3 regions of the Rhizobium sp. 05N430 genome follow, and region 1 is predicted to be linked to each of the others. Evidence: riboswitches for the same ligand, from Rfam matches in the RefSeq annotation. Region 1 holds a riboswitch; each other region holds the start of a gene.
The links. Region 1 has a riboswitch for cobalamin ahead of AC1DJO_RS21895 (ABC transporter substrate-binding protein). Riboswitches for the same ligand answer to the same signal wherever they lie in the genome.

Region 1 (4,622 bases):
GAGCCAGCATATGATAGCGCAGGAAACGGTCGAAGACGGAGGACAGCGTCTCCATCAGCGTCGCCGAATTACAGGCGGAGACGATCGCCTGATGAAACTCCCAATCGTAGCGGACCCAGTCGATCGTGCGCGAGGCGTCGCCGGCAAGCAGCCTCTTTTCGGCGGCCGCAAGCTTGTGGTGCGCGGCGACGATGCGCCCTTCCCATTCGAGATTCCCCGCGGCAAATGACAGGCCGATGGCATGGGTCTCCAGCACAGTGCGAAGATCGGCGAGTTCCTCCAACTCCTTGAGCGAAGCGGGGCTGACTTCGAAGCCGCGCTGGCCTTCGGCGAGCACCAGGTTTTCGGTGGTCAGGCGGCTCAGGATCTCGCGCAGCGACGACACACTGATCGAATAGTGCTCCTTGGCCTGCTCCAGCTTGATCTTCGCACCCGGCGCCAATGTCCCGGAGATGATATCCTGACGAATTTGCCGGGAGACGACGTCGCTGACAGTCTCGGAATGTTCACCGGTCACTTTGAGCATTGATTCCTCTACGTCCCGCACCATCGTGCGTGGAATACATTATCCTGCCGATAGGCGAATGGTCGCCAGTGAACCCTTGCTCAGCGCATGCTCGACGCCCTGCTGAATATGCCGCTGCAATATTCTCTTCGCCGTCGTGATGTCGCGCTGAAGAGCGGCCTCCAGCAGTTGCTTGTGCTCTTCTTCCGCAACGCCGCCGCGATAGGACAATGCCACCATCTGATATCGCAGATATTTGTCGAACACCGCCGAATGTGTTTCCATCAGCAGGCGCGATCCGCAGGCCGAGATCAGAGCCTGGTGAAACTCCCAGTCGTAGCGCTTCCAGTCTTCCGCCCTACTGGTATCGCCCGAGGCCATCACCTCTTCCATGCGCGCCAGCTTGTAATGGGCCGAGACCAGCCGCGCTTCCCATTCGACATCGCCCTGTTCGAAGGCCTGCTCCAGCGCGTGCTCCTCGAGAAGCAGACGCAGCGCTGCGGTCTCTCTCAGGTCGGCGACCGAAACACGCGCGACTTCGAAGCCGCGCTGCCCCTCGGCAACGACGAGGCCTTCCGATGTCAGGCGGTTGAGAATCTCTCTCAGTGTGCTGACGCTGGTTTGGTAGGCGATTCTCAGATTTTCAAGCTTGAGCTTCTGCCCCGGAGAAAGCCGCCCGAAAATGATATCCGCCCTTATTTGCCGATAGCCGCTCTCTGCGACGGTCTCGTTTGAGATTTCGTTCAACGGCCATTACCTCTGATATTCCCATTTTCTTCATATATAACGGAATAAGTATGCCGTATTCAACAAGCGAAAACGCGATTGGCGGCCGTTCTGCGGGTACTGAACCCTGATTGCCGAACCAGGGTGGCGCGCTGCGCGTCTTGACGGCCGGGATATTAGCGTCGTAACTGCATCCGACGGTTCCCGGAGGAAGTCTCCGACGGGATTAATAGGGAACACGGTGCGGACGACCCAAAAGGGACCAAGACCGTGGCTGCCCCCGCAACTGTAAGCGGATTGCCGATCATCACGGGAGACCAGCCTGCTGGATGTCTCCCTTGGGCCGCAAGGCCATGCCACTGCGATGTTATCGCGGGAAGGCAGATGAGAGGCGAATATTCGCGAGCCAGGAGACCTGCCGTCAAACACGATCCAATCAGCCGGGCGGGGATGCCTGGAAAGGAACAGACATGTTTGACCTGACCCTTCGCCGATACATGGCCTCCATCCGCCTCGATTGGGCTTTCCGCGTCCGCGCTGCGTGAGCAGTCACGCCGTGTTCCGCGGCGTCGTGCTGCCCGCTTCTCCTAAATCGAGGTCCCATGCGCCAGATTATCGCCACGCTCACATTTGCCCTCGGCCTGACCGGCTTCGCCGGTACAAGCCTTGCCGCCACGCAGTATCCTCTGACCCTCAACAACTGCGGGCAGCAGGTCACGTTCAAGAAGGCGCCTGAGAAGATCGTCTCGATCGGCCAGGGGATGACCGAAGTCCTGTTCTCGCTTGGTCTTGCCGGCAAGGTCGCCGGTACCGCCGTCTGGGTCGGGCCGGTCCTGCCGCAATATGCCGATGCAAATAGCAAGATCAAAAGGCTCGCCGACAACGATCCAAGCTTCGAGGCCGTCGTCGGTCAGGAACCCGATCTGGTCGCCGCCGAATTCGAATGGCATGTCGGTGCGCAAGGCTCTGTCGGCAAGCGCGAGCAATTCGCCGATCTCGGCATCAATACCTACATCGCGCCTGCCGACTGCGTCGCCAAGATCAATGCCGATGGCGGTGATGGCGTTCGCAAGGAGCTGTTCACGATGGACCTGATCTATCAGGAGATCGCGGAGCTCTCCGAAATTTTCGACGTCAAGGATCGCGGCGATGCCCTGATCGCCGATCTGAAGAAGCGTGAGGCTGCAGCCGTTGCCTCGATCTCGGGTGCCTCGGGCAAGAACCTGCCCGTTGTCTTCTGGTTCTCCAGCAAAGAGGTCAAGGGCGACGCCTTCATCGCCGGCAAGAACAGCGCTCCGGCCTATATTCTCAAGACGGTCGGCGCGAAGAATGTCGTCACGACCGAAGAGGAATGGCCGTTGGTCGGCTGGGAAACGATTGCCCAGGCAAATCCTGCCGTCATCGTCCTCGCGACCATGGACCGCCGCCGCTATGCCGCCGATGATCCGAAGGTAAAGATCGATTTCCTGGAGAGTGATCCGGTTACCAAGGAACTCGAGGCCGTCAAGAACAAGCATTTCGTGATGATGGACGCCCAGTCGATGAACCCGACGATCCGCACGATCGACGGCATCGAAACGCTGGCAAACGGCATCAAGACCTTCGGCCTTACGCAGTGAAAGTTGCCGCTTCCTGGCAACGCCGGTGGTGGGCGCTCGTTGCGCTCACCGCCGCCGCCGTTCTCCTCCTTGGCGTCATGATCAGCCTTGCCGTCTCGATCGGCGAGATTGCGATCCCAGTTGCGACAACCGCCAAGGCGGTTTCGAACCGGCTGTTTGGAACGGCGTTCGAACTCAGCCGCATCCACGAAGGCGTCATCTGGGACTACCGGCTCAGCCGCGCTTTGGCGGCGGCCAGTGCGGGCGCTTCTCTCGCCCTCTGCGGTGCCATCCTCCAGGCGCTTCTTCGCAACCCGCTCGCCGAACCTTACGTGCTCGGCATTTCCGCCGGCGCCTCGACCGGGGCCGTCTGTGTCATGATCCTCGGACTCGGCTATGGCGTTCTTTCGTTGTCGGGTGGTGCCTTTATCGGTGCGGTGGTGGCCTTCCTGCTTGTCGGCATTCTTGCGACAGGCACCGGGGGCTCCAGCGAACGGATCATTCTCTGCGGGGTTGCCGGCTCGCAGCTCTTCAATGCGCTCACCTCCTATATCGTCACGACATCCGCAAATGCGGAACAGGCGCGCGGCGTGCTGTTCTGGCTCCTGGGGTCGATGAGCGGCGTCCGCTGGCCCGATGTCTATCTGTCGGTGCCGATCGCGATCGCCGGCTTCGCCGCCTGCCAGTTCCACGCCCGCGCGCTCGATGCATTTGCCTTCGGTTCGGATGCCGCCGCATCGCTCGGCGTTGCCGTGCGGCGGGTGCAGATCGTTCTTTTCGGCATCACCGCGATCATGACTGCGGCCGTCGTCAGCATGGTCGGTTCTATCGGGTTTGTCGGCCTCGTCATCCCGCATGCCGCCCGCTTCATCGTTGGCCCGTCCCACAGCCGTCTCCTACCGGCCACGGCGCTCGGCGGTGCGATCTTCATGGTCGGGGCCGATATCGTTTCCCGGATCATCATCACGCAACAGATCTTGCCGATCGGTGTGGTCACCGCGCTTTTCGGCGCCCCAGCTTTCGCGATCATCCTCTATCGCGTCGGGAGAAGTGCATGAGCATCTCCATCGATACCGTGTCCTATTCGGCCGGCGACACCTTAATCATCGATGGCATCACGCTATCGGTGACCCCAGGTAAGGTGCTTGGTCTGCTGGGCCCGAACGGCTCGGGAAAGTCCAGCCTGCTGCGGCTAATCTGCCGCCTGCGCCGCGTCGATAGCGGCGTTATCCGTCTCGGCGAGGACGACGTCGCCATCCTCTCTAGAGCCAGTCTCGCCCGGCGCGTTGCTCTCGTCGAGCAGCAATCGGCAACCGATACGCCGCTGACCGTGCGTGACGTCGTCCAGCTCGGGCGCACGCCGCATCGCGGCCTGCTTTCTGCCTGGGATGCGGGAGATGATGCGGCCGTCGACATGGCCCTGGAGCGGGTCGACATGAAACACCGCGCCGGACAGATATGGCAGACACTTTCCGGCGGGGAGCGTCAGCGCGTCCATATCGCGAGAGCTCTGGCTCAGACGCCGACCGAGCTCCTGCTCGACGAACCGACAAACCACCTCGATATCCAGCACCAGCTCGAAATTCTATCCCTCGTGTCGAAACTCGGGACGACCTGCATCATTGCCATGCATGATCTCAATCTCGCAGCGATGTTCTGCGACAGCCTCGCCGTGCTGCAGAAGGGTAAAGTGGTTGCATTAGGAACCACATGGGAGGTTTTGAACGAAGATCTGATTGCCCGCGTCTTTGGCGTCCGGGCGTATGTCGAGCAATCGGCGGTGCACGGCCGCT
Region 2 (4,622 bases), on a different contig from region 1:
TGCGCATCGCGCCTGCTGTCGCCAAGGCAGCGGCCGAGAGCGGCGTTGCACGCCGTCCGATCACCGATTTCGACGCCTATCTCGACCAGCTGAACCGCTTCGTCTTCCGCTCCGGCTTCATCATGAAGCCGATCTTTACGGCCGCCAAGGCTGCCGAAAAGAAGCGGGTGATCTTCTCCGAAGGTGAAGACGAACGCGTACTCCGCGCTGCCCAGGTGTTGATCGAAGAAGGCATTGCTGAACCGATCCTGATCGGCCGTCCGCAGGTCATCGAGACCCGCCTGCAACGCTACGGCCTGCGCATCCGCCCGCTCTCCGACTTCGCCGTCATCAATCCGGAAGACGATCCGCGTTTCCGCGAATATGTCGATCTCTATCTGTCGCTCGTTGGCCGCCGGGGCGTCATCCCGGAAGCTGCCCGCACGATCGTGCGTACCAACACCACCGTCATCGGTGCGCTGGCGCTGCGCCGCGGCGAAGCAGACGCGCTGATCTGCGGCCTCGAAGGCCGTTACGAGAAGCACCTGCGCGACGTTCGCCAGATCATCGGCAAGCGCAAGGATGTCCGCGATTTCTCGGCACTCAGCCTGCTGATCTCGCAGCGCGGCGCCACCTTCTTCACCGACACCTACGTGACGTTCAATCCGAGCGCCGAGGAAGTGGCGGAATCCGCCGTTCTGGCTGCCGAGGAAATCAAGCGCTTCGGCATCACGCCGCGCGCCGCCCTCGTCTCGCATTCCAACTTCGGCTCGCGCGAAAGCGAAAGCGCCACCAAGATGCGCAGTGCCCTGCAGCTGATCCGTGACGCCGCGCCCGATCTCGAAGTCGATGGCGAAATGCATGGTGAGAGCGCAATCGCCGACGAAATCCGCAAGCGCGTCATGCCATCCACCACGCTGCATGGCGAAGCCAACCTGCTGGTCTTCCCGAACCTCGATGCGGCCAACATCACGCTCGGCGTCGTCAAGTCGATGACCGACGGCCTGCATGTCGGCCCGATCCTGCTCGGCACGGCCCTTCCGGCCCACATCCTGGCACCGTCGGTGACCTCCCGCGGCGTCGTCAATATGGCGGCTCTCGCCGTGGTCGAGGCGCAGCAGCCGGCGTGATTTGCCGTAGATCGGAAAAATGCGTTAGAATTCCTTCGTTAGCTTGTTAACGGAAGGCAGCTAGACAGAACGGATGCGGCAAATGCTCTGCCGCTTCCGGTTTACTATGCTGCGGGATGATACCGTGAAACGCCGAAGCCTGACCCTTGCTCTCTTTCTCGCTGCTACCGCGCCCGCGGCGGCGCAGACCAGCGCGATCTGCGAAGATCTGCGCGGACGCCTTGCCGACCTGCCGCAGGTGATCGGCAACGGCCCGGAGATCCGCCAATATGCAAGCGCCATAGCCGAACAGAACCTCGAGCTCCGCAAGCTGCGCAACGACCTGCGCAGCAACGGCTGCAGCGTAGACAGCATGGTTGTTATCGGCGGCGAGAATGACCGCTACTGCAGCGACCTGCAGGAATCGGAATCGCGGATGATCGACAACATCCACTACCTCCAGGACCGCCGCAACCAACTGCGGGAGGCCGGCGGCAGCGATGTCAACGAACGCCGCGAACTGATGGCCGCCCTCGACGATAACGGCTGCAACGACGATCCGGGTTATCAGCCGGACGAGCGCGCCGATGTCCCAGCGCCAAGTACCGAAGAACAGGCGATGCGCGGCGATACCTTCATTCCGCTCGGCAACGGCGAGGAAGGCAACACCCAATATGGCGTGCCCCGCGGCGAGATGATGTCGCATGTCAGCACCATGTGCGTGCGCATCTGCGACGGCGGCTTCTTCCCGATCAGCACCAATGCGACCTCGATCGATTTCAGCCGCGACGCCTCGACCTGCTCGAAAATGTGCCCCGGCATCGAGACGGAGCTGTTCTATCAGGACGTCTCCAACACCGACGCGGCCAACATGATCTCGGCCGCGACTGGCGCCCGCTACAGCGCTATGCCAAACGCCTTCGCCTACAAGAACCGAGCGCCCGGCGAGAAATCCTCCTGCACCTGCAATCTGACCGCCTATTACGAGCAGATGCGCAAGAACCAGACGGTCAGCGCGCCGCCGCAGAAAGGCTCGATCACGACGATCACCACCAAGCCGCCGGCAACTGCAGCCCCCACACCGGCTGCGCCGCAGGCACAGATACCCGACCGTCCCTATGACCCCGGCAACAGCAAGGTACGCCAGATCGGCCCGCAATTTCTCGCCGGCGACCAGGGCAGTATCGACCTAAAGAACCCGGCGACATCGGGCCCGCAGCCGCAGCAGCAACAGCGGAATTAGCGGCGGCCCCAGCCATCGCGGAAGATCAGCTCGTCGAGCGGCAGCCGCTGCCGCCAGCCTTTGACGGCCAGCTCGGGCTCGCTATAGAGCGCATCGACATAGCCAACGCAGAGCCAGGCGACGATCTCGATATGCGCGGGCACGCCGAGAATTTCCTTGAGTTCGCTCTCATGGAAAATGCTGACCCAACCAACGCCAATGCCTTCAGCCCGTGCTGCGAGCCAGAGGTTCTGCACTGCACAGACGGTTGAATAGCTATCCATACGCGGGTTATGTGTGCGCCCCAGCACGACGTCACCGCTGCGCGACGGATCGCAAGTGATGCAGATGCCGAGCGGCGCCTTGAGGATGCCCTCCAGCTTCAGCGAGCGGTATGTCGCCTGCCGCTCGCCATCGAACATCCCAGCCGCCTCGCGGTTCGCGCGATCGAAGGCGTTCCAGACGCGCTGCCGCACACCCGCATCTTCGACAACGATAAAATTCCAGGGCTGCATGAAGCCAACCGAAGGCGCGTGGTGCGCAGCTTCGAGTAGCCGCACCAGCACATCGGATGGCACAGGATCCGGCAGAAACTGGTCGCGCACATCGCGCCTGGTCATGATCGCCCGGTAGACGGCGTCGCGCTCGTCAGCGGAAAAGGCGGACGCGCCTTCAAGCGCATCCTTGTTCATGGGCCGCATCGTCAAATCCCCAACAACGCAACCGCCCCGCCGTCCGCGCGGGATCAGTCTATGATGCCAGGCCGGTCTTCTGACTTGGCGTCATCCGCCCGCCGCAGCCTTCCCGGTGTCAACCAGTGGCATGATGCGGCAGGCGTCGGCCTTACAGCGTTGGGCACGTTCCGGGCTTGCACCGGATTCCCGATTCTCCCGCGACAAGCGGGCACCTGACCAAAGCCTCTTGCCCGCTTTTCAGAGACGCTTCAAGTAGACGGGAAATACCGGACATAGGCAAACTCGTCACCTTCTGGTGACCAGCAGGAAACATTGATCGTGCCCTGCCCGCCGAACAGCTCGAAGAGCGTCGTCAGATTGCCGCCGTCCATATCCATCAACCGCAGGCGCACATGCAGGTCGCGCGGATGATCGAAGACGTCAGGGTCGTAGGAAAGCAGCAGCACCTTGTCGTTGGTAGGCGCCGGATGGGCAAACCAGTTGCCGTAATTGTCATGCGTGACCTGCTCCAAACCGGTCCCATCGGGATGAATGCGCCAAATCTGCATCAGCCCGGTACGGCTGGAATTGAAATAGATCCACTGCCCGTCAAAGGAATAATCCGGCCCGTCATTGCGCCCCTCGCCCTGCGTCAGCCGCCGCTCCGCGCCGCCATCGACAGAAATCGTGTAGATATCGAAGAGATCGCCGCGAATGCCGCAATAGGCGAGTTCCTTTCCGTCAGGCGACCAGCCATGCCAGTAGGACGGCAGGTTTTCCGTGATCTGCTTTGGCGCGCCGCCTTCCGACGGCAGCGTATAGATGCAGGATTTGCCGTGCTCGGTCTTGTCGGAAATCACATAGCGGCGGCCATCGGGCGAAATGCCGTGATCGTTGTTGCAGGCCGTGGCAAAGCCGGTATCGACCTGCTGCAAACCGCCCTCACCGTCCGGTGACAAGCGATAGAGAAGGCCATCACCGTTCAGCAGCAGGTAGCGGCCATCGGGCGAGAAATTCGGCGCCTCGATCAGCTGCTCCGTCTGGAACACGACCCGGCTCTTGGCCGTGCGGATATTGTAGATCTCGACCGAACTGCGCATGCATGCCTCCCGCATTTGCTGCGGCCCGGCGCTTAGCCGTTCCGCTTCATTCTGATTTGCATGCGGTTTGTGCCATGCATCTGCGTTTCGATAAAGGCGCATCGCTTCAAAAGCGAGCTGAGGTTCGGAGCGCCGAAATGCTGCGCCTTGAACTCCGGATAGACCTGCCGCAAGAGCGTCCCGAGTTCAGCGATATCGAGCCAGCCTTCGCCCTGCAGCTTGGCCGCCTGCAGCGCCTGGGTGATATAGGGCCGGATATTTGGAGAGGGCTGCAGCGCAATCACCTTCGGCAGCGCAAAGGTGGAATTCGCCTCACCAACATTCAGCTCGAAGAAATCATCGAAGGACTGCCGCAACAGCGCCGATGCGTTGGGCGCGCCCAGTCCGATCGCCTGCTTGCCGCGCATGCGGATACGCATCGCCAGATGGCCGACATCGCGGTCGCTGCTGGCGATACAGAAAAGATCGATCGCCGAACCGGCCAGATATTCCATTGCATCGATGGCAAGCAGGATATCCGCGCCGTTCTTGCCGGAAT
Region 3 (4,622 bases), on a different contig from region 1:
AGACCTTCCGCCGCCAAGGCCTCGATCATCGCCTCGACCGGTGCGGTCTCGCCGCTCTGGACGAGGGCGCGGTAGAAGCTGATGGCGGCGATGGGGGCGTCGTTAGATGTAGAGGGCGGATTACCCCCCTCTGTCCTGCCGGACATCTCCCCCTCAGGGGGGGAGATTGGCTGGGAGGAGCCGCTCGTTCCAGCTTCGATAATTTGGGGAAACGCCAACCACGAGTCGATCTCCCCCCCTGAGGGGGAGATGTCCGGCAGGACAGAGGGGGGTGCCCCGTTCCGCAGCATCGCCGCAGACAACACTCTCCACTCCTCAACCCCAACGACTCCCCGCCCCGGCCACCATATCCCGGCCTTCATCAACGGCGCTGCCGCACCGGGCTTTTCACCACCCGACAGCATCGCCGCCGCATAATCCAGCAGCCACCGCGAATTCGCGTCACCGCCCTCGATCAGATAAGCCCACAGCGCATTGAGATCATCGAGCGCCACATTGGAAAACGGCGTCAGCCCCGCATCCGGCTTGGAATCCCCGGGCAGAACGGCAATTCGCGCGCCATACCGTGCCGCACAGGCATGCAGAGCCTCCAGCGCATAGTGAAAATAGCTGGCGCCGCCGAGCGCGCGGACAATGATAAGTTTCGCATGCCGCGCCGTCCGCTCGACATAGGCATCGACGGACATCGGATGCTTGAGGCTCATCAGGCTGGCAAGCCTGAGCGTCAGCGGCGAACCGCCGCCCTGTCCGTGGGCGGCGGCGATGGCCACAAGCTCCGTATCCGCCGCAGACAGGAACAGGATATTGCCAGGCGACTGGCCAAGATCGATGGCCTCGTCACCGTCGCTGATCGTTCCTTTCTGGGCGAGAAGCAGATGCATGGATCAGACGAGCGCCTCGATGGCCTTGCGCACGGCCGCCTCGTCCATGTCATGCAGACCGATGACGACGAGACGCGTGCCGCGCGTTTCGCCGGTAGCCCAGGCGCGGTCGAAATACTGGTCGATACGGCTGCCGACAGCCTGGATCTGCAGGCGCATCGGCTTGCCCGCGACATCGGCAAAGCCCTTGAGGCGCAAAACGTCATGCTCGGCAATCACGCCCTTCAGCTTCTCGATGAAACCGGCCGTATCGGCAATCGCACCAAGCTCGACGATGAAGCTGTCGAACTCGTCGTGGTCATGCGGCGTGCCGTCCTCATGCTCGAGCTCGTGATGGGACTTGCGATTGGCGATATCTTCCTCGGTGCCGACGCCGAGGCCGAGCAAGACGCTGGCCGGAACGTCGCCGTTCTTCGCCTCGATCAGCGCAGGCTTCCGCGAAATGCGCGACGCCACTTCGTCACGGACGCGAATAATGCCTGCGGCATCCAGCAGGTCCGTCTTGTTGAGCACAATCAGATCGGCGCAGGTCAGCTGATCCTCGAACAGCTCCTCGATCGGACTCTCGTGGTCGAGCGACTCGTCTTCGGCGCGGCGCGCATCGACGGCATCGTGGTCGTCGGCGAACCGTCCGGCGGCAACGGCAGCGCTGTCGACGACGGTGATGACGCCATCGACGGTCACTTCGCTGCGGATATCGGGCCAGTTGAAGGCGGCGACCAGCGGCTGCGGCAGCGCAAGACCCGAGGTCTCGATGACGATATGATCGGGGCGCTGCTCGCGCTCGAGCAGCTTGGTCATCGTAGGAATGAAATCGTCGGCAACGGTGCAGCAGATGCAGCCGTTCGTCAGTTCGATGATGTCGTCCTCGGTGCAGTTCTCGGCGCCGCAGCCCTTCAGCACGTCTCCATCGACGCCGAGATCGCCGAATTCGTTGATGATCAGCGCGATCTTCTTGCCGCCGGTGTTGGAAAGCAGGTTGCGGATCATCGTCGTCTTGCCGGCACCGAGAAAGCCGGTGATCACGGTTGCGGGGATCTTCTGGTTCATAAACTTCAACCCTTCATTTTCAGCGGCAGCCCTGCCGCGATAAAATACACGTCCGCGGCAGAGGCCGCGATCATCTGGTGCAGCCGCCCGGCATGATCACGGAAATCCCGCGCCATCCGGTTCTCGGGCACGATCCCGAGGCCGACTTCATTGGAAACAAGCACAAGCCGCGCCCTGGCCTTCGGCAGCCAGGCAGCAAGGGCAGCAGATTCCGCCGCCATGTCCCGCTCGCCCATCATCAGATTGGTGACCCAGAGCGTCAGGCAATCGACAAGGATCGCCCGCCCTTCGCCGTCGGCGGCCGACAGGCACTCGACAAGCTGCAGCGGCTCCTCATGCGTCGTCCAGGATGGCCCGCGATCGTTCCTGTGGGCGGCAATCCGCGCCCGCATCTCGTCATCCCAGGCACGCCCAGTGGCGATATAGTGGCGCTCGAGGCCGCTATCGGCGATCAGCTGCTCTGCGAAACGGGATTTTCCCGAACGGGCGCCGCCGAGCACGAAGGTGGTGCTGCTCATGTGAGGATGGCTCCGGCATCAGCGTATTGGCGTCCGCCACACCCACGTCCCTCATTCCTGCGCCTGCCACAGGAATCCAGCCACGGCGCGTCGGCGCCGTGAATGAATCGCAACTGCAGGAAAACGAGTCTCCTGTGCCCAAGGACTTGGGCACGCTGGATTCCTGTGACAAGCACAGGAATGAGGGAAATCCTCAGGGCCGCACGTAACGGCATGCAAATTCGTGTTTCAGCCATGACAACCTCCGTGCTGGCAGCGGACAAGATTGCCCTTGGGTGGGCTCTTCGCCCGGCACGGTTGGCAGGTCTCCTGGCTCGCGGTTTGAGGCCTCGACAGGGATGGCGCAAGGCCATCCCTGATCGTGCCAGCGGATCTTCCTCGCCTTCCCGGCTGCATTCTCGTGAAAAGGCGGACGATTCGTAGAAATGGAGGCGTCCAGCCCCTGCTGATCACGATGCATTCCAGTGGCTTTTCCGGTGTCCTTGAGCCACAGCCCTGCCGCGGAATGCAGCGATCAGCCAGTGGTGCCGGTGCACCGGATGGAAGACCCTGACCGCTCTACAGTCGCGGGGTCGGCTGTGATGAAGACGCCCGGTTTGGGTCCGCCCCGTCACATTCCCTTTTCATCCAGGGCGGCAATCACCGCTCCGGAACCATCCGTTATTGATTTCATCGTTAGGCGCGCGGCAGCGCGAAGTCAATCGAGCCTGGCATGATGGAAAATGCCCCGTATTAACACGACTGAGTCTACCAAACAGATAGTCTATTAAATTCATTGACTTACGACGCGATTTCACTTGCCGTCGCCTCGCTTTTGCTGCAATTGCTCGCGAAATCATGCGGCGCACAACGCGCGCTTCCTTGATCCTGCTCCCCGTCGCCTAGTTCTGTCATCATGCTCACGAAAACCGATATCGGCCGCCTGACGCGGCGCCATCTCAAATTCGATTTGGCGCGGCTGCGCGCGCTGGCGCGCCAGAACGAAATGGGCATGGTTTTCGCCGGTGGCGCGGTCGGCGTCATCTCTGGCTGCGCGGTCACCGGCATGAGCCTGATCTCCCGCGAGATGCACAGCCTCATCTTCGGCATCAGCGATGTCGATCGTCTCAGCTCCTCCGATATCAGCAACAAGCTGCTGCTGCTTTTGGCACCGGTCTGCGGCGGCATGCTTCTCGGCCTGCTGCTCTTCATCCTCAGCAGGACGCGCAAGAAGCCGATGGTCGACCCGATCGAGGCCAATGCGCTGCATGGTGGCCGCCTCTCGCTGACGGACAGCATCATCGTGGCGATCCAGAACCTGATCTCCAACGGTTTTGGCGCGTCCGTGGGCCTCGAGGCCGGCTATACGCAGCTGGCGGCTGGCCTGGCCTCGAAGCTCGGCCTGAAGCTGCAGCTGCGCCGCGCCGATCTGCGCGTCCTCCTCGGCTGCGGTGCGGCAGGCGCTATCGCCGCAGCCTTCAATGCCCCACTAACCGGCGCCTTCTACGCGTTCGAGCTGATCATTGGCACCTACACCATCGTCTCGCTGACACCCGTTGTCGTCTCTGCCCTGCTCTCGACGCTGGTGGCACGGCTGCTGGCAGGCAACGATTTCACCATCGACGTCGGCAGGTTCGGCACTGTGGTGCCGGCCGATTATGTGCCGGCCATTCTGCTTGGCGCCTGCTGCGCCGGAGCCGGCATCCTGATCATGCAGGGCGTTTCCTTTGTCGAGGAACTGGCCCGCAAGAGTTCCGTACCGACGCCGGTACGCCCGGCGCTCGGCGGCATCGTCGTCGGCCTGCTGGCCACAATCTCTCCGCAGGTGCTTTCGGCAGGTCACGGCGCCTTGCATCTCAACCTGGCGCATCAGGTGGCGATCCCGACGCTTGTCGGTATCCTGCTGTTGAAGTCGCTTGCATCCGCGGTGTCGATCGGCTCCGGATTTAGGGGCGGCCTGTTCTTCGCCTCGCTGTTCATGGGTGCGCTGCTCGGCAAGCTCTTTGCCTATGCCGCCCCGCTCTTCGCCCATGCTTCGCTGACACCGGAAGTCTATGCCGTCGTCGGCATGAGTTCGCTCGCCGTCGCCATCATCGGCGGACCGCTGACGATGACGTTCCTGGCGCTGGAAATTACCGGCGACTTTCCGATTACCGCGCTGGTGCTCGCAGCCGTGATCACCTCCTCGCTGGTC

Region 2: linked by a shared signal. The riboswitch ahead of bluB (5,6-dimethylbenzimidazole synthase) and the one ahead of AC1DJO_RS21895 (ABC transporter substrate-binding protein) in region 1 are both predicted to bind cobalamin.
Region 3: linked by a shared signal. The riboswitch ahead of cobU (bifunctional adenosylcobinamide kinase/adenosylcobinamide-phosphate guanylyltransferase) and the one ahead of AC1DJO_RS21895 (ABC transporter substrate-binding protein) in region 1 are both predicted to bind cobalamin.

Annotation. Positions count from the first base shown of each region.
Region 1 covers NZ_JBFTMO010000012.1:57,311-61,932, forward strand. Annotated here, with positions in the region: gene AC1DJO_RS21885 (GntR family transcriptional regulator) at 1-526, opposite strand, end outside; gene AC1DJO_RS21890 (GntR family transcriptional regulator) at 566-1,252, opposite strand; cobalamin riboswitch at 1,413-1,668, shown strand; gene AC1DJO_RS21895 (ABC transporter substrate-binding protein) at 1,834-2,850, shown strand; gene AC1DJO_RS21900 (FecCD family ABC transporter permease) at 2,847-3,887, shown strand; gene AC1DJO_RS21905 (ABC transporter ATP-binding protein) at 3,884-4,622, shown strand, end outside.
Region 2 covers NZ_JBFTMO010000001.1:596,177-600,798, reverse strand. Annotated here, with positions in the region: gene AC1DJO_RS02955 (NADP-dependent malic enzyme) at 1-1,109, shown strand, start outside; gene AC1DJO_RS02950 (DUF2865 domain-containing protein) at 1,234-2,331, shown strand; gene bluB (5,6-dimethylbenzimidazole synthase) at 2,328-3,011, opposite strand; cobalamin riboswitch at 3,055-3,236, opposite strand; gene AC1DJO_RS02940 (TolB family protein) at 3,254-4,084, opposite strand; gene AC1DJO_RS02935 (NYN domain-containing protein) at 4,117-4,622, opposite strand, start outside.
Region 3 covers NZ_JBFTMO010000001.1:458,218-462,839, reverse strand. Annotated here, with positions in the region: gene cobN (cobaltochelatase subunit CobN) at 1-881, opposite strand, end outside; gene cobW (cobalamin biosynthesis protein CobW) at 885-1,931, opposite strand; gene cobU (bifunctional adenosylcobinamide kinase/adenosylcobinamide-phosphate guanylyltransferase) at 1,937-2,449, opposite strand; cobalamin riboswitch at 2,732-3,122, opposite strand; gene AC1DJO_RS02295 (chloride channel protein) at 3,345-4,622, shown strand, end outside.